Regions from separate parts of the Bacillus cereus group sp. MYBK79-1 genome, predicted to be linked through region 3. Evidence: riboswitches for the same ligand, from Rfam matches in the RefSeq annotation. Region 3 holds a riboswitch; each other region holds the start of a gene.

Region 1 (6,515 bases), on a different contig from region 3:
GACTATGGCCAATTGCTTGGATTATCATTATGTCAGTATTTTTATATAAAATATCTGTGAAAACGGGTCAATTTGATGTGATTCGTGCATCTGTATTGTCCATTACGAATGACCATCGTTTACTTGTTATTTTAATCGGTTTTTCATTTGGAGCATTTTTGGAAGGGGCAGCAGGATTTGGTGCACCAGTAGCGATTACGGCAGCACTTCTTGCAGGTCTTGGGTTAAACCCTTTATATGCAGCGGGTCTTTGTTTAATCGCAAATACGGCACCGGTAGCGTTCGGAGCGATGGGAATTCCGATTACAGTTGCTGGACAAGTAACAGGTATTGATCCACATAAAATTGGACAAATGGCTGGACATCAATTACCGTTCTTATCATTATTTGTTCCGTTCTTTATCGTATTTTTAATGGATGGATTGAAAGGAGTAAGACAAACGTGGCCTGCTTTATTTGTAGCGGGTAGTTCATTTGCAATTACGCAGTTCATTACAGCGACGTTCTTAGGGCCGGAACTTCCGGATATTACGTCAGCACTTGTAAGCTTAGTGAGTTTATCGCTATTCTTAAAAGTTTGGCAGCCGAAAGAAATCTATCAGTCTAAAGAAGCAAATAGTGAAGTAGCTGCGGCAACAACAGCGACATCTATGCCGAAACTAACAGTAGGAAAAGTCGTAAAAGCATGGTCTCCATTCATTATTTTAACTGTAATGGTAGTCATTTGGAGCCAAAGCTTCTTTAAAGCGTTATTTGCTCCAGGTGGCGCATTAGAAAGCCTCGTGTTTAAGTTTGAAATTCCAGGCTTGCACAATTTAGTAATGAAAGCAGAACCGATTGTAAATAAACCGACGCCTTACGAGGCAATTTTGAAGTTTGATGTATTATCAGCAACAGGAACAGCAATTTTAATTGCTTGTATCATTTCTATCTTTATTTTGAAAATGAGTGCAAAAGATGCAGTAACGACATTTAAAGAAACGTTAAATGAACTTAAAATGCCAATTCTATCTATCGGATTCGTATTAGGATTCGCATTTATCGCAAATTATTCTGGTCTATCTTCTACATTAGCGTTAGCACTTGCAGGAACTGGCGGACTATTCCCGTTCTTCTCACCATTCCTGGGCTGGATTGGGGTATTCTTAACAGGGTCTGATACTTCAGCGAATGCACTGTTCTCGAATTTACAAGCGATTACAGCACAGCAAGTCGGTGTATCTGAAGTACTTCTCGTTGCAGCAAATACAACGGGCGGTGTAACAGGAAAAATGATTTCTCCGCAATCGATTGCAATTGCTTGTGCGGCGGTTGGACTTGCTGGAAAAGAATCTGATTTATTCCGCTTTACAGTGAAGCATAGTTTATTCTTCGTTACGATTGTTGGTATTATGACGTATGTGCAGGCATATTATTTAACGTGGATGATTCCATAAACAACAAAAGAAATAAACTTTGCATTTTTCAGATTATCGTGTATGATGGGAAAGTATTGAAAATTAAATCAGTGATAAACTAGGGGTGCCTAACGTATGCGTAGGCTGAGAGAGAAGCGCGTGAACTTCTTAACCCTTTGGACCTGATCTGGCTCGTACCAGCGTAGGGAAGTTAACGGCTTTACATAATGATGTCTTTATGAGCCAGGTCCTTATTTTTTTATGGACCTGGCTCTTTTTATTTTGGCATACGCTGGCCATATCTTGTCCTTGTCACGTACAGGGGGGCAACAAAGGTTATGAAACAATCTGTTTCAGCTGAGCAAATTGAATTGAAATCGAGTTTACCAGGAAGTAAGAAAGTGTATGTGGATGGACCACGCGCTGATATGAAAGTGCCGATGCGCGAGATTGAACAAAGTGAAACGAACGGCATTCCGAATCCGCCAATCCGTGTATACGATACGAGCGGTCCTTATACAGATCCTGCGTATAAAGTGGAGCTGGAAAAGGGGATTCCAACGCCGCGCCACTCTTGGATCATAGAGCGCAAGGATGTAGAAGCATACGAAGGGCGCGAAGTGAAACCAGAGGATGACGGTGTGAAGGTGGCTTCGAAACACACACCTGTTTTTCCGCAAATGGACCGCCAGCCGCTTAGAGCGAAGCGAGGGGCCAACGTTACGCAAATGCATTATGCGCGTAATGGCATCATTACGTCTGAGATGGAATATGTTGCGATTCGCGAAGGAGTAGAGCCTGAGTTTGTTCGTAAGGAAATCGCGGAAGGTCGTGCTATTTTACCAGCGAATATTAACCATCCGGAAGCAGAGCCAATGATTATCGGACGTAATTTCCACGTGAAGGTTAATGCAAATATCGGAAACTCTGCTGTATCTTCTTCTATTGCAGAAGAAGTAGAGAAGATGACGTGGGCAACGCGCTGGGGTGCAGATACGATTATGGATTTATCTACAGGTAAAAACATTCATACGACACGTGAGTGGATTATTCGTAACGCACCTGTACCAGTCGGAACTGTACCAATCTATCAAGCGCTGGAAAAAGTAAACGGAATTGCAGAAGATTTAACGTGGGAAGTGTATCGTGATACGTTAATTGAGCAAGCGGAGCAAGGTGTTGATTACTTTACGATTCACGCAGGCGTATTACTTCGTTACATTCCGATTACTGCAAAGCGTACGACAGGTATCGTTTCACGCGGTGGTTCGATTATGGCGCAGTGGTGTTTATTCCATCATAAAGAAAACTTCCTGTATACTCATTTTGAAGAAATTTGTGAAATTATGAAGCAGTACGATGTTTCGTTCTCTCTTGGAGATGGATTACGTCCAGGTTCGATTGCAGATGCAAATGACGAAGCGCAATTCTCTGAGCTTGAAACACTTGGTGAATTAACAAAGATTGCTTGGAAACATGATGTACAAGTGATGATTGAAGGACCTGGGCATGTACCGATGCACTTAATTAAAGAGAATATGGAGAAAGAACTTGATATTTGTCAGGGCGCGCCGTTCTATACGCTTGGGCCGTTAACGACAGATATTGCACCAGGTTATGACCATATTACATCCGCAATTGGAGCTGCGATGATTGGCTGGTTTGGAACGGCGATGCTTTGTTATGTAACGCCGAAAGAACATTTAGGTTTACCGAATAAAGATGATGTTCGCGAGGGAGTTATTACGTACAAAATCGCTGCACATGCAGCTGATCTTGCGAAAGGACACAAAACGGCTCATCAGCGTGATGATGCACTTTCAAAAGCTCGCTTTGAATTCCGTTGGCGCGATCAATTTAATTTATCTTTAGATCCTGAACGTGCGATGGAATATCACGATGAAACATTGCCAGCAGAAGGCGCGAAAACGGCTCATTTCTGCTCAATGTGTGGGCCGAAGTTTTGTAGTATGAGAATTTCACATGATATTCGTGAATACGCAAAAGAAAATGATTTAGAAACGACAGAAGCAATTGAAAAAGGTATGAAAGAGAAAGCGAAAGAATTTAAAGACACTGGTAGTCATTTATACCAATAACACGTTACACCTCTTTACTTGATTGATCACACTGTAGTACCTAACTTAAATATAGAAGAAGCCCGCTTTGCTAAGACGGTAGCAAAGCGGGCTTCTGTCGTTTTGGAACAGACTCCAAAGCTATATTACTTTTCCTTCAAAAAAGTTCGATCCTTCAAGAATAAATTCCAGAAGAAGATAAATCCTGGTAGTAAAATTGCAATTCCGATTGCGTATAGAATAAGCAATGCATAGAATGTTTCTGGCGTTGTAAAGCTTGTAAATACAGTTACATCAGGATAAATAATATAAGGTAAATGCGCGACACCGTAAGCGTAACTTGCAAATGCATATTGAGCGACGACTGCTAACACGGCAATGCGAGGGTATCCTAGTGTGCCATACTTTTTGTTTGTCCACCAGAGAGAAGAGTACCCAATAACGAATAAAACGATAGAAACTGTAAACCATGGAAATTGCTTTATGAGTCCTTGCATAAGCCAGTGTGTTTTCGGATCCATTACAACGAGGGCAATAATTGCTGTAACGAGTGTTGCAGGACCAAGGATGATGGCGTTTCTTCGATAAATTCGATACGAATCTTCTGAACCTTGCTCTCTCGAAAAATCAGCAAGAAAGAGAGAGGAAAGAAAGAGTTCCGAAGTTAGTCCAAAGAGCATATAGCAGTAGATAACTGGGCTAGAAAGAAGTTTTCCGTACAGGAGTACCTCTTTTCCTTCAACCATTGTAATATAAGCCCCCTCTGTAACGGGTAAAACGGTAATTAATAAGGCTGGAATTAAGAGCCCAGTAATACCTGAAATCACCCGAAGGAGATACTGATATTTTGGCACAGAGTAAGCAAATACCATGAATGTACTGCGAATGGCAATGAGTATTAAAATTAACATAACTGGTACAAACATCACTGTCGCAAGGGTGAAAGCGGCTTTCGGAAAGAAACCGAGAAAAGCGACAACGACAAAGACGAGAAATGTATTTGTTACTTCCCAAGTTGGTGATAAGTACCGATTGGCAAGCTTGGCAGCGAGCGTTGGATGTTTTGCGTATACCATGCCCCAAAAACCTGCTCCAAAATCGATGGACCCTAATATACTGTATACGAAAATAAGAGCCCATAAGATGATAATTGCAATACTTTCTTCATGCACGAGAATCGCCTCCTTCGTGATGTAAATCATTTGTAAGCGGATGTTTCTTAAAGAATGTCCGTAGTACAAACACAGTTAAAATACCGAGTCCGATATATAAAATGATGAATAAAATAAATAAAGGACCAACAAAATCAGCGCGTGTAGAAGCGTCGACGGTCCGTTGCATACCATAAATGGTCCACGGTTGACGACCACTACAGCTGAAAATCCACCCGAATTCAATGCCGAGCATCATAACTGGTCCACATGCAGCAGCTCCCCAAAGAAGCCACTTCGGTAATTCTGTTCCTTTTTTTCGATAAACAAAGTACCAATATAGGAGCGCAATTGCTGCGACTGCAAAGGTGAAGGCAGCGGTGCCAACCATTAAGTTGAATAATGTATGTGTGTAAAATGGTGGCCATGTTTCTTGTGGGAATTCATTTAGTCCTTTTACGACAGTGCTAGGGTCTAGCCCCACTAGTAGGCTAAGCATGTTTGGAATTTCTAGTGCATAGTTTAGTTCCAGTGTGTTAGGATCCACAACGCCGCCAATTGATAACGGTGCATGTGATGTCGTTTCAAATAAAGCTTCAGCAGATGCAAGTTTTTCAGGAGAATGCTTATGTAAAGCAATTGCCGATTCGTGTCCCGAAAGCCACATCGTAGCACCTGTAATAAATGTCACGACGAGTCCTAACAGTAGTCCTTTTTTATGATAAGCCACTTCCCGTTCACTTAAATTCTTCTTTAATAATTTAAACCCAGCAATAGAGGCAATGACAGCTGCTCCAGTTGCGTAGGCTGTAATCACAACGTGGAATGCGCTTGTGCCAAAACTCGGATTAAAGAAAGCTTTCCAAGGATCAACGTTAAAAACGGATCCATCTGGTCCCATTGAAAAGCCTGCGGGTGTATTCATCCATGTATTTGCTGATGTAATAAGCACGGCAGATGCCGTGGCACCAATCATGACGAAGAATAGCGAAATTAATCTCATGAATGGAGGTAGTTTGTCAGCTGCATATACATAAATGGACATGAACAAAGCCTCTAAAAAGAAGGCGAAAATCTCAATTTGAAAGGGAACAGAAATAACCTGTCCAACAATTTTGGCAAAACCAGGCCAAAGAAGTGAGATTTGCACACCAACGATTGTTCCAGTTGGAATTGCTACACCGAGAAGGATGGCAAACGCCTTCGTCCATCTTTTCGCCATAATGGCGTAGTCGGAATCTTTCTTCCAGTGATAGAGTATTTCACTTATAAAAATCATTAATGAAAGTCCGACACCAAGTGTTGCAAAGATAATGTGGAATGCTAATGAAGAACCGAAAAATGCTCTTGCTAATGTTACCGTATCCATATGTAAACTCCTCTTCTTTTTTGCCATTATTTTCTGATTGAATTGGAAGATTTATTCAAAAAAACTACCAAAAATATATGTGTATTTAAAAAGTGGGTATGGTAATATAATGTTTGAATATTCCGAATAGAAAGAAGTTAATATTTAATAATATTTTGTTTGTTTTTTAGTAAGGAATATTTTATAATCTTTTATGCGAACATAAGTTCTGTTTTTAAAGTGAAGAAGTTTATGTGAAATGGAGAGGATGTTTTATGTATCCTGAAGTCATTAAAAAGATGGCATTTTCAAAAGAGCATAGAGATTTATTATTGAAGCTGTATAATAAAGAGATTACGCGTAGTGAATATGATCGACTCGTAGAATCGCTATATAGACCTTCTAAAGAGGCTTGTGAGGGATAGAAGTACGGGAGACAATCTAATAGATTGTCTTTTTTAATTTTACGTATGTTCTGGTAAAATTAAGGCTAGCCTTATTAGGGAGGTGAATAGATTGCGGAAACGTTTATATATAGGGA
Region 2 (6,515 bases), on a different contig from region 3:
TTTCCCCTCTAAATCTTTTGGCGATTGAATGCCCGCTGACTTCAGCGATATAACATGATTTAATGGTGAACGTACGACAGCTCCAATTGATTTCACTGGAATTTGTTCATTTGCTTTTGCCATAACAACATCTGGCTGATAATATAGGCCCACTGTTACTTTTCCTGCAGCTGCTAAAGTTAATGGGTCAGTCGGGTTGGAAGGGAATTTAATATTCACCTTTACTCCTTCTTCTTTAAAGTAGCCTTTTTCAATAGCCGCATAAATAAAGCTATGTACCGCATTTGGATACCAATCAAGCATGACCGTTATTTCTTTTTCTTTTTTACTCTTCTCTGATGCCGAATTACTAGAACATCCAGCGATCATTGCAACTAATAATGTAAACACAAAGATGCGTTTTAATAATTTCATGAATGCTTCCTCCAACTAATAAATTTCTTTTCTAATACCGAAATAAGTATGACGAAGAAAATAGCTAATAATGATAACAATACAATGGGTGCAAATACACCTGCTCCGTCTAACTGCGTCATCATTCTTTTACTGAAATATCCTAGCCCAGCTTGTGCACCGAGCCATTCACCAATTGCTGCTCCAATCACACTAAGCGGAACTGCAATTTTTAAAGCTGAGAAAAAATAAGGAAGAGCAGATGGCAACTTTAATTTAAGAAAAACATCTTTTTTCGTTGCTCCATACGTAACTAAGAGCTCCTCCCATTCTTTTTTCGTACTGCGTAGTCCATCATACGTATTGACCGCAATTGGGAAAAACGTAATTAAAACCGTAACAACGACCTTACTCCAAATTGTATATCCAAACCATAAAACGAAAAGCGGAGCAAGTGCTGTAATAGGAATTGTTTGTGAAGCGACTAATAATGGATAAAATGCTCTCTCCATCCAATTACTCGCATTCATTAACATCGCTAGCCCTACCCCAAGTACGATAGAAATAGCCACCCCTATTAAAACGACGGATAAGGTTGCCGGTAAATGAACCGTAAATAATATATCTTTTAGTTTCCATATCTTCACTACAATTGCAGACGGTGACGGTAAAATGTACATTTCATCTACAATTCTTGCCCCTACTTCCCAAAGGGCAAGTAAAATACTAGAAAGTGTAAGAGCAGGTAATAACTCCTTCAACCGGTTCATCATACGAGTACCTGCCTTTGTAACATACTAAGAAGCTCATCTTTCAGCGCTAACACTTCCGGCTTATATAAATCTTTTCTTGTCCGGTTACAATCAAGCGGTACAATCCTCTCGGTTAAAGTAGTTATCGGTTGATTTTCTACAACGAAAATTCGATTAGAAAGAAATAATGCTTCTTCCACATCATGAGTGATAAACAAAATTGTTTTTTCCCACTCTTTCCATTGTTCAAACAACCATTCTTGCAAAGATGCCTTCGTTAAAGCATCTAGCGCGCTAAACGGTTCATCTAACAGCAATATCTCCCCGCCTGTTAATAAAGTTCGGATAAAGGATACGCGTTGCCTCATACCACCAGATAAATCTTTCGGATATTTAGTCTCATACCCTTGTAATCCAAATTTATGTAGCAGTTCCTTTGCCTTTATTTGTGCTTCTTTCTTCTGTACACCTTGGCACTCTAGCGGCAGAGCAGCATTCTCAATAATCGTTCTCCACGGCAGGAGCATATCTTTTTGGGGCATATACCCTACAGGATGGCTCTTCGTTTCTGTCAGCTCTATCTGACCAGTACTTGCTTCTTCTAAACCTGTAATAAGGCGAAATAAAGTACTTTTCCCGCATCCACTCGGTCCGATAATACTTACAAACTCTTTATCTTGTATAGAAGCATTTAATTCATTGATGATTGGTTTCTCATCATAATGAAAAGAAACATTATGAAACTGTAGTATGTTCTTGCTCCTCAAATCCCCACATCTCCTTACGGTAGGACATATCCCAGAATAAATATTCAAATCGACTGGAATATAGGAAAATCTCCTCTAATCGATCTAGCTCTTTGTCAGACTTTCCAACTGCCATTTCATTTAATAAATCTATTAACCAAATACAAAGGTTACCGTATTCTTCAGAACTATATCCTTGAATCCACTCACCAAAAAACTCATGATCTCTTGCTCCAGGAATATCATTTAAACGCTTTCCAATTTCCCAATAGCTCCACATACATGGAAGAAGTGCTGCTATTAATTCCGCAAGTGTGCCATTTTGAGATACAGACATCATGTAATTTGTATAAGCTAAATTTTTAGCAGATGGTTTTGCTGACTCTATCTCCTCTATAGAAATTCCAAGTCTTTTTGCATACTGTTTATGGATCGTCATTTCTCCATTTAATATTCCATCAATTTGTTCAGCGAATTTCCCCATTACTTGTGGATTCGTTGCCTTTACAACACCAATCGCATATAGCTTTGCATAATCTAACAAATATAAATAATCTTGAATAATATAATACTGAAACTTATCTTTTTCTAACGTGCCATCCCCCATACCTACTACAAACGGATGATTATGACTCATCTCCCAAACTGGTTGTACAGTTTCTAATAATCTATCGCAAAATTTCATTTCCCTATCCCCTTCCGGTATGTGTATATAAATAAAAAACCACTTCTAAATAAGAAGTGGTTACAGCAAACAAAATTATAATTTATTCGTTGCTCCACTTCCCTTCGCTAGTATTACCTAGATCAGGTCTGTAAGGGTTAAGGATTATTCCTCTCTCAGCACAACAAGCACCCCTAGTGGTTCAATATGAAATTTTCAAATAAAAAAGCCCCGTTTCTATACGCAAAGAAACGGGGACTCATTATTAGTGTCCGAATTGCTTCCCTACGCTAGCATAATCTAGATCAGGTAATGAAAAGGATCAAAGGCTTACGGCCTACTCTCAGCTGGCAACACCAGCTCTCCTAGCAAACTATGAAATTAACACTGTCAGTATAACACCGTAATAAGACATCATCAACTGTTTTAATTTTCTCAATTATCAACAAAATAACAAAGCTATATAATACTTATATTCTATGTTAGAAATTATTATCCTAATTAATTAGGTAAAAAGGAATCATTATCCTCAAAAAATTTATTTTTATATTGATTTCATATTACATTTATGTGAATAAACCCACTATATTATATCTTTATACTATAATAAAATTACAACTATACAACTAGAGGAGGTCTCTATTATATGAATATGAAAGCTACTGCTTTAACAGCAACTACTGTCGCAATTGCTTCTTTACTTCCTTCTATGGGAGAAACAAATGTACAAACAGCCAACGCTGAACAATTATCTAATGTGAAAACTGGATATGTAAAAGTCGATCAGGTAGCCTTACATACAAAAGATAACGCAAATAGCTCATCAATTGATACAATTCGCTTTAATACGAAGGTGAACATACTTGAAACAACTAATGGTTGGTATAAAGTATCTGTTAATAATAAAGTAGGTTACGTACAAAAAGATTCTATTCTACTAAAAAACAAACTTCAATCTAATAATCAATATATCGTTAATGCCAATGCATTAAATGTTCGATCTGAACCTAATTTAGAATCTTCAATTTTAGATGTATTACCAAATGGAAAATTCGTTACCATTCAAGAAGAACAAGGCGATTGGTATAAAATTTTACATAATGGCAAAACAGGTTACGTACAAAAAGCATTCGTTTCTAATGGTTCACAGCCTTTAGTAAAAGGTATCACAGTTCAAAATAATACAAAATACACAGTTGCAACACCTAAACTTAATGTACGTAGCACCGCTAGTACAAGTAGTGCACTACTTGGTTCATTACAAAATGGAACACAACTACAAGTAGTGGAAACTGTAGGAACTTGGTATAAAATTCGTTTTGGCACAGGATACGGATACGTGGCAAAACATTATGTAGTGCAAAATCAAGCACAAGTTCAAAAAGCCCAAACTGCTTCCATTCCAGCAGTTTTCAAATTCCCTACTCAAGGAAGAATTAGCTCAACCTTTGATATGCGTTGGGAACAGATGCATTACGGTATAGATATTGCAGCTCCAGGTAATGTCTCTATCCAGGCGGCGGCTGCAGGCAAAGTTGTGAAATCATATTATTCAGCTAGCTATGGCAATGTTGTGTTCATCGCCCATCAAATAAACGGGAAATTATATACAACAGTCTATGCTCACATGAAAGATCGCACTGTACAAGCTGGTGATCAAGTACAAGCTGGACAATTAGTAGGTCATATGGGAAACACAGGTCATTCATACGGGCAACATCTTCATTTTGAATTACACAATGGAGAATGGAATTTTGAAAAAACAAATGCAGTAAACCCACTGCCATATTTAGTTAGGTAAATTGTATGTCACGCAATATCAATATACCTCTCTTAATTGAATACTTAGCCTTTTTAGGTTTAATCTGTTGTTTAATCATTTACAATACAAATACTGTATTTTTATCTATTATCATTGCTTTTGTTGCTTTAGAAATTATGATGGAATCTTTTCAAGTTCAACTTAAACAAAAAATTGCCCATATTTATAATGCCATCTTTCTATTAAGTGCCCTAATAGCAAATATTATTAGTAATGGTTTTTATTTATCTACCGTATTTCCTGTATTTTTTATGGCTGTTTTATTATTCATAGCTAGATACATTCATGTTCCTACTAACAAAAAACACGAACAAGAAGCTTAGAAAGAGGAGACACTTTGTACCAATCTTTCAAAGATAATCCGATAAAATATATATTGAATTTATATGCAAAAATAAATAGTTTTTTTGGTATACAAGGAAGTTATACTGCACAATTTCTCCTTTATGGCATGTTATTTCTCGTCTTAATTACGTTCTCCTTGCTTTACTAATAAAAAAAGGATCTCACATAAACTTGAGATCCTTTTTAATTTATATAGAAAATGCTCTTTATCCGCAAGCATATTTTTCATAAATAAAACTAAGATTATATTTTTTTTCTAAGCTCATTCTTTGCTCATCGTCACACCAATAGAACAGAATATCGTGAATCGTTGCATAACGTTTATTTTTAAGAAATAGTTTAAAGAATGATGGTAAACAATCATGTAATTGTATAAATATATAATTGCGTAATATTTCTTCTTTATATTCAATGCCCTTACAAATATACAATAATTCTTCACAATAATATGCATGTTGTGGAACTTGAATCATTTCGAAAAATGGCACATATGATAATAACTTTCCGATAAAATGATCATATCGATCCATTATTCCTATCGTCATATGCTCCATCATTTCTTTCATTACATATAAATAATCATCTACATGAGTAGTTTTCAATGGGTCTAATCGATCTGAAATTTGAGAAAGTACAGCTCTTTGACAAGCTAACACCGCTTGACTAGGTCCATAATATGATAGGAAGTCTGTACATTTACGATATTTTCGTAATAAGTCATGTGTGTATAAGTCATACACAAACGTATTACAATACATCGCTAGACTCATCATATCACTATTCAATTGTTCTTTTGATAGTAATTTAGCTCTCTTACACATATAAAAGAATGTAAATTCCAATACTTCTTTATGAGATAATAGATGTTTACAATTCGTTATACATTTCTCATTAAATTTAACTCTATCCCAAATTTCTACATCCCCATCAGTCAATTCACCAATACGATATTTAATAATTAAATAGTTTAAAGCAACCGCTTGCGTCAAAAGATCCCACGTTTCATATTCCAATGAAGTATGAACAAACTCAGATAGTCCTTGAGTTACCATAAAAGTATTTGCTTCTTCATACCAACCAATCTCTTGGCATAAACGAAGAATACGTACTAAAGTTGGAATTTCATCTTTATGAAACTGCGGTAAATTCTTTACTTTATTCATTCCATATACGATAAATGAAGCTAAATTTTCTTCTTTATAAAATTCTTTTTCTTTCCAAACTAATATAGTCCGTTCTTTCCCTTCACCTTTTGGATGACAAGGTACAAGCAAAGAAAATAATTCAGCGAAATTATTTGGCTCTATATATGTATCTGTAACCAAATTCCAATTTGGATCGCGCTGTATAGCCCTCATATAATTCCCCTTCCCTTTTATCTACATAGGAAATATTAATCCATTATTACATCATTAACAATAAATATTGCTATATTCAAAATTTTTCATAATACTTATATCTATCAGTATATCATTTTTTCTCTTATTTAAAATTAAGAATGACAAATTTAAATAAACTGTCGAAATTACTAACTATACACTTATTATATAATGGCTCAGATACATCATGCTAACATATTAGTTTAATCCATATATACTAGAATAATGCATCTGATTTTTATACGTAACTTATCCCACTAATGAAAGTCTCTCTTCATTCCGTATGCTCCGAAATTTCACTTAAAGCAAATCCAGCTTGATCATCTGCCGATTCTCTTATAGCTAAATCACCTAGTGCTAGCATCCCAACCAGTTGACCACCCTCAACTACTGGTAATCGTCTAATTTGATACT
Region 3 (6,515 bases):
TGGAGTGAGAAAAGAAGATAGTTATATTCCATTCTCTTTCTCACTATCTAAGCGGAATTTAAGTGGATCGAATAAACCGTTAGAAAAAGCATTTAATGAGAAGATGAGTAAATTAGATCAAGAGAAAAAGAAAGCAGTTGGGGAGCAAGTTAGTAAGGAAAAGAGGCCGGCAGTTCAGGAACCAGCTGCCCAAGAATCAGATGTTTACATAGGAGGGCGAGTTACGAAAGTGCAGTTCCCTGATGTAAAAGGCCCCGTAAATCCAATTTATAAAAACACTTTATTTTTGGATAGTATAAAAGAATTTCAAACGGATGTAGTACTAAAAGAGAGTAATCAAATCGAATATTCAACAAAGACAATGGACTATGAAAAAAATGATATAAAATATAAATTATTAATGAAACCGATAACAGAAAGAGACGGATCAGTCACATATATTTATGCGATGGCGTCTTTACAGCCTGTAGATGAAGCTGTACAAATGGTGCAAGATTACTACATTTACATCATTGCATTTGTACTCGTTCTCATTTTTCTAGCTTCGTTCTATTACTCTAAACAAATTGCAAAGCCGTTATTAAAAATAAATGATACAACGAAGAAAATAGCACACTTAGATTTCACAGAACAAATACCGATTACTTCAAAAGATGAAATTGGTGATTTATCAAAAAATATTAATGTATTATCCAATAAGCTCCATTCGCATATTGGACAGCTAGAACAAGATATTGAAAAGGAAAGAAAGCTAGAAAATACGCGGAAAGAATTTATTTCTGGTGTTTCGCATGAATTAAAAACACCGCTAAGTATTATGAAAAGCTGTATTTCCATTTTAAAAGATGGAGTAGCAGAACATAAAAAAGAGTACTATTTTCAGGCGATGGAACGAGAAGTAGATAAGATGGATACGTTAATTTTGGATATGCTAGAGTTAGCTAAATTTGAATCAGGCACATATAAAATGAAAAAGGATGTATTTTATATTGATTCGATAATTGAAGATATATGTGAACACCTTTCTGTGGAGATAGAGAAAAAAGAACTTCGTGTGCATAAAAATATATGTTCATTTGAAGTGATGGCAAATCAAAATCGGATTGAACAAGTCATTGTGAATTTCATTACGAATGCCATACGTTATACACCGAATAAAGAGGATATTATTATTTCCACAATAGATGAGAAGGATCGTATAAAGGTGTGTATTGAAAATAAAGGTACTCACATTGAAGAAGAGCAATTAGACAAAATTTGGGATCGTTTTTATCGCGTGGATGCATCCCGTCAGCGCTCACAAGGCGGAACGGGGCTTGGGCTTGCTATTTCAAAGAACATTTTAGAACTACACGATGCTGAATATGGAGTAAAGAATACAGAAGACGGTGTATTATTTTACTTCTACTTACCAAAAAAAGCGTAGATGGTACATGCTACGCTTTTTTTAATTTATTTTCATATTATCTTTACCTAATCTTTATTTTTAAGCGATATAATCTGGTTAGAAAATGAGGTTATGTAAGGAGTCGATGAACCGTGCATAGCAATTGGCTAAGTATAATGGTATTTATTTTCTTTTGTGCATTTATTGTATTTTTAATTGATATTACGATATGAAAAAAGAGCGCTCATTAAGCGCTCTTTTTCTTCGAATTCAGTTGATAAGCATTGATGCTCTTGAATAAGCGTGGTGAAGTAAGAAATAAAAAGATAAGTAAAACGGTACATAAAATATAGGAACCAATCATTGTGCTACCATTTACGATTAATGAATATAGAACTGCTGATTGACCTTTCGGTGCATATTGTCCCCAGAAAATAATACCAGCAATAAAGTGGCAGAAATAGCGAGCAAAGCTACCGACAAATGTAGCAAGGATAATGTAACCAATAACTTTTTTTCCTTCGTTTTGTTTTGATGAAGGTTTGTCTTTACGGCTACCTAAACTGGATTGTTCTTCGCTATTTTCATTTGATGTTAAAAGTGCTTTTTGGATTGGACGATAGAATAAACCAGCAAATCCAATAAAAGCAAAGGCAATGAAGTACTCAATGAATGCTTGAATAGGTGTTAAAATGTAAGCATCTCCCACGACAATTTGTAATAGTCCCCAAACTAAACCACCTAAGAAAGCTGATTTAAAGCCCCAGCGGTATGCAATAATAAAAATAGGAATCATAGCAAATGAAATGGAACCGCCTGTTGGAAGTTTAAGTGATAATGGTAAAATGTCGATAATCATGGCGAAGGCTGCAAGAATTGCAGATTCGATCATCGCTTGTAAATTGGTGTTACGCATGTTGTCTCCCCCTAAATCCAAGTTATACAAAAAAGAATAGATATCATAGGAGGATACGAAATACGTAAATAAAAAAGAGGTATGTATTTCGGACGTTTGCACAATCCCTGCGTTAGCATTAACTAACAGGTTCGAAGGGTCGGAACGAAGTGTTCCCTCTCAGCGACATGGCTCCCCCTGTGATAACGAGATTCTTTATTTGCTATTGTTTATTGTAAGCGAAATGGATGAGAATGGCAAACGAATCAATTATGACAATTATTGAAATAAAATTGTAGAAAAATGTTAATAATTATGAAGTCAAAGGGGATAGTGCTCGAGAAATAGAGTGTGCTATAATTCTTCTGAAAATAATTATCATTCTCTTCGGAGGGGGAAGGTTATGAGCTTAGTAGATATTAAAATCGGTGAGAAAGTGTTAGTGAAAAGTATGCAGTCTTTAGATTATTTACTAAAGAGAAGACTGACTGCTTTCGGTCTTTCTGAAGGAAGCGAACTTCGCATGAAGCAGAAAGCGATGTTCAAAGGTCCTTGTACATTGGAGTGTCGTGGACAGTTAATTAGTATTCGTCATTGTGACGCGAAAATGATAAAGGTGGAATTAGCGTGAATAAGGTAGCATTGCTAGGGAATCCAAATACAGGGAAGACATCATTATTTAATGCACTTACTGGTTCTTATGAATATGTAGGGAACTGGAGCGGTGTAACAGTAGAAAAGAAGATTGGTAAATTAAAAGATAAACAAGGAACATTAATTGATTTACCGGGTGTTTATGATTTAAATCCAGTTTCGCGTGATGAAGGTGTCGTTACGAATTTTCTACTAACAGACGAATTTCATCATATGTTAAATATAGTGGATTCTTCGCAATTCGAGAGAAATATGCATTTAACGTTGCAATTACTTGAATTTGGAAAACCGGTTTCAATTGGAGTAAATATGGTCGATGTGGCAAAGCAACGAGGCATTGTAATTGATGTAAAACGGTTATCAGAAAGATTAGGTGTAACAGTCGTTCCTGTCGTTGCGAGAAGCGGAAAAGGCTGTGAAGAACTACTTGCAACGCTTAAAGAAAATGACAAAAGCGAGAAAACGCCATTCATTATTTCATATAGTGTACTAATGGATGAAGGAATTGGAGAGGTAATTTCTCTTTTAGAGAAAGCGAATTATAAGCATCCGAGATGGCTAGCCCTTCAATTTTTAAGTAATAACGAAGTAGTAGAAAAAGAAATGAAAGCATTACTAATTTATAAGGAACTTGTAGCCATTCGATCTTGTCTAGAAGGAAAACTTGATTGTACGTTAGAAGAGCACATTTACAAAACTCGTGAAGCGTATATTGAAAAGTTAAAAACAAATGTTATGAAGCATGAGAAAGAAGGGGAAATTCCTTTCTCGGAAAAAGTCGATAGGTTAATTACACATAAAATTTTAGGACTTCCAATCTTTTTAGCAGTTATGTTTTTTATTTTTCAGGTTACGTTTACGTGGATCGGTACACCTTTATCTGATATTTTAGATGGATTTTTTGGCGGACAGCTTACGGATTGGGTAACGGCTGGGCTCGCAAATGTTGGTGCTTCTCATTTTATTCAAGCAATCGTTACAGAAGGTATTATTGCCGGCGTTGGTGCGGTATTAGTATTCGTTCCACAAATCTTTGCACTTTTCTTTTTCATTTCATTATTAGAAGACTCAGGATATATGGCGCGAATTGCAGTTGTTATGGATAGAATTATGGAGTTCTTCGGTTTAAACGGAAAAGCGTTCATTCCGATGATTATCGGTTTTGGATGTAATGTTCCAGGTATTATGGCAGCGAGAACGATTGAACAAGAAAAAGAACGTTTACTTACAGTCCTTGTAACACCGTTTATGTCTTGCTCGGCACGTTTACCTGTATATGCATTATTTGCGGGAGTATTCTTCCCTCATAGTCAGGCAACTGTTGTGTTTTCTTTATATGTTGCAGGTATTGTTCTTGCGTTATTAGTTACAAAAATTATGTCTCTTACCATTTTAAAAGCGGAAAAATCTATTTTCGTTATTGAACTACCTCCTTACCGCGTGCCACAAGCGAAAACGTTATGGCTAAGCACGTGGGAGAAAGGGAAAGGATTTGTTCGTAAAGCAGGTACATTTATCTTCGGTGGTTCTGTTGTCATTTGGTTATTAAACTATGCAGGTCCATCAGGATTTGGTGTTGATATGGGAGACAGTTATTTAGCGATGATTGGTGGATTTATCGCACCACTATTTGCACCGCTCGGCTTTGGAACGTGGCAAGCTGCAGCATCTCTTTTAACAGGATTTTTAGCGAAAGAAGTTGTCGTTTCTACAATGGCAATTATTTATGCGGTGAAAGAAGATGTGTTAGGAAATGTAATGGGAGCACATTATACTGCGTTATCAGCATATGCATTTATGTTCTTTATTTTATTATATGTTCCGTGTTTAGCGACAGTAGCTGTTATTAAACGTGAAACAGGGTCAGCGAAGTGGACGATTTTCTCTGTTGTGTATCCACTCGTTGTTGCTTATGTATTAACGCTCATTATATACCAAGTTGGATCCTTACTCGGATTCTAGAAGGAGATGGATTAGGGTGATGGTCAATATTATAATTGGAGCTATCATTTTTGGTTATGCAGCATACACGTTAGTTAATTTTGTAAAGAGAAGTAAAAAGGGAAAATGCGCAGCCTGTTCTTTAAATAAGTCATGTCAGTCGCAAACTTGTAGTCCGGATATGGAGCAAGTGGCTCATAATAAATAGAAAAAAGCTTTGCGAATTTTTTCGCAAAGCTTTTTTGTTTTACTTTTTAATTTTTACAAGTTGAGAAGCTTCTACTCCGTTGTAGCCAGGGAATTCTTTACTAGGGTCTTTATCGAATTTTAATACACCTACAGATTTTTCATCACCTTTTACATTGCTGTAAGTTGCGTCATCAACAATTGCGTACATATCTGTATATGCGCGGCCACTTCCGATAATTGTGTTGCCTTCATATTTTAATTTCGCACCATCAAGTGTAGCATTTTCAACTTTCTCTTTTGCGAATAATACACCTTGTTCCGCTGTTACAGCTGGTAATTTATCAAGTGGTTTTGTGTCGTCGTTTTTATCGACTTTGCTAAGTAACTCTTTCTTCACCAGTTCTTCACCAGTTTTCTTATCCATTACAAGAACTTTTTTGCCATCTAATGTTGTCATTTTCATTTTATAGAAGTCTTTTTCTTTCACTTCTTTTTTATTTTTATCTGTAATTTGTTGAACTTGTTCTTCTGATCCGTACAGTACAAAACCGTTCGCTTTATCTCCTAATAAAGAACAACCTGATAATGCTCCAAGTGAAATTGCTGCTGCTAATCCGATTCCTACTAATTTTTTCATGATGATGTCTCCTTTTATATGTTTTATAGTAAATACATTTTTGTATTAGTTCTGAAATGATGAGAAGCTTATTTGCTGCTTCTGGTATTAGTGTATAAGAAATATGGAAACGTAACTATCGAGTTAGCTTACAGTAACATTACAATAATGTAATTTAGTGAAAGTACGTAAAAATTAGTCAAATCTAAAGAGGGTTAATGAGAATATATTGGGAAAACAATATTGTATCTAGAATGTCATATTATATTGGATGTATTTTGGAAATAACATGTAAGGACATCTTCGTTTTGTTATAATAAACACGTAGGTTGTAAAAATGAATATTCTTTACTGTTAAGGGAGATTTTTCAGTTTTCCAAGTAGTGAATTTGAAATATGAGGTAAGTTATAGGAGGAATTAGAATGTCTGTATTTAAACGATTACGAGATTTAACAATGTCGAATGTATATTCATTAATTGAAAAAGCGGAAGATCCAGTTAAGATGACGGATCAATATTTACGCGATATGCAAGCAGATGTACAAGAAGCTGAGAAAAGTGTAGCAGCTCAAATTGCACTTGAGAAGAAATTCAAAATATTATTTGAAGAGCAAGAAGCACTTGTGAAAAAACGTGAAGAGCAAGCTCATATGGCTGTTCAAGCAAGCAACCTTGACCTTGCGCGTCGTGCTCTTGAAGAAAAACAAAATGCAGAGCAAAAGATGAATGAGTATAAGGTAAGCTATGAGCAAAACAAAGCTGCTGCTGATAATCTTCGTTTGAAGCTAGAAGAAATGCGTAAGCAATTAACAGAGCTGAAAAATAAACGTGA

What was found. A riboswitch is a leader RNA that binds a small molecule or an ion and turns the genes downstream of it on or off. The one in region 3 is predicted to bind thiamine pyrophosphate.
Positions count from the first base shown of each region.
Region 1: another riboswitch for thiamine pyrophosphate. It lies ahead of thiC (phosphomethylpyrimidine synthase ThiC); the one in region 3 lies ahead of thiT (energy-coupled thiamine transporter ThiT).
Region 2: another riboswitch for thiamine pyrophosphate. It lies ahead of tenA (thiaminase II); the one in region 3 lies ahead of thiT (energy-coupled thiamine transporter ThiT).

Region 1 is NZ_JBQAEO010000015.1:16,521-23,035, reverse strand. Features, by position in the region: gene lldP (L-lactate permease) at 1-1,436, shown strand, start outside; TPP riboswitch at 1,508-1,623, shown strand; gene thiC (phosphomethylpyrimidine synthase ThiC) at 1,736-3,496, shown strand; gene ACTFOB_RS20615 (cytochrome d ubiquinol oxidase subunit II) at 3,622-4,647, opposite strand; gene cydA (cytochrome ubiquinol oxidase subunit I) at 4,640-5,995, opposite strand; gene ACTFOB_RS20605 (hypothetical protein) at 6,250-6,399, shown strand; gene ACTFOB_RS20600 (transcriptional regulator) at 6,491-6,515, shown strand, end outside.
Region 2 is NZ_JBQAEO010000003.1:2,342-8,856, reverse strand. Features, by position in the region: gene ACTFOB_RS06885 (ABC transporter substrate-binding protein) at 1-414, opposite strand, end outside; gene ACTFOB_RS06880 (ABC transporter permease) at 411-1,163, opposite strand; gene ACTFOB_RS06875 (ABC transporter ATP-binding protein) at 1,163-1,912, opposite strand; gene tenA (thiaminase II) at 1,881-2,576, opposite strand; TPP riboswitch at 2,659-2,761, opposite strand; TPP riboswitch at 2,821-2,932, opposite strand; gene ACTFOB_RS06865 (SH3 domain-containing protein) at 3,202-4,356, shown strand; gene ACTFOB_RS06860 (hypothetical protein) at 4,362-4,700, shown strand; gene ACTFOB_RS06855 (DUF3965 domain-containing protein) at 4,929-6,080, opposite strand; gene ACTFOB_RS06850 (CBS domain-containing protein) at 6,376-6,515, opposite strand, start outside.
Region 3 is NZ_JBQAEO010000019.1:72,671-79,185, forward strand. Features, by position in the region: gene ACTFOB_RS22875 (sensor histidine kinase) at 1-1,426, shown strand, start outside; gene thiT (energy-coupled thiamine transporter ThiT) at 1,635-2,303, opposite strand; TPP riboswitch at 2,390-2,491, opposite strand; gene ACTFOB_RS22885 (FeoA family protein) at 2,686-2,913, shown strand; gene feoB (ferrous iron transport protein B) at 2,910-4,898, shown strand; gene ACTFOB_RS22895 (FeoB-associated Cys-rich membrane protein) at 4,915-5,085, shown strand; gene ACTFOB_RS22900 (lipoprotein BA_5634 family protein) at 5,125-5,703, opposite strand; gene ACTFOB_RS22905 (PspA/IM30 family protein) at 6,106-6,515, shown strand, end outside.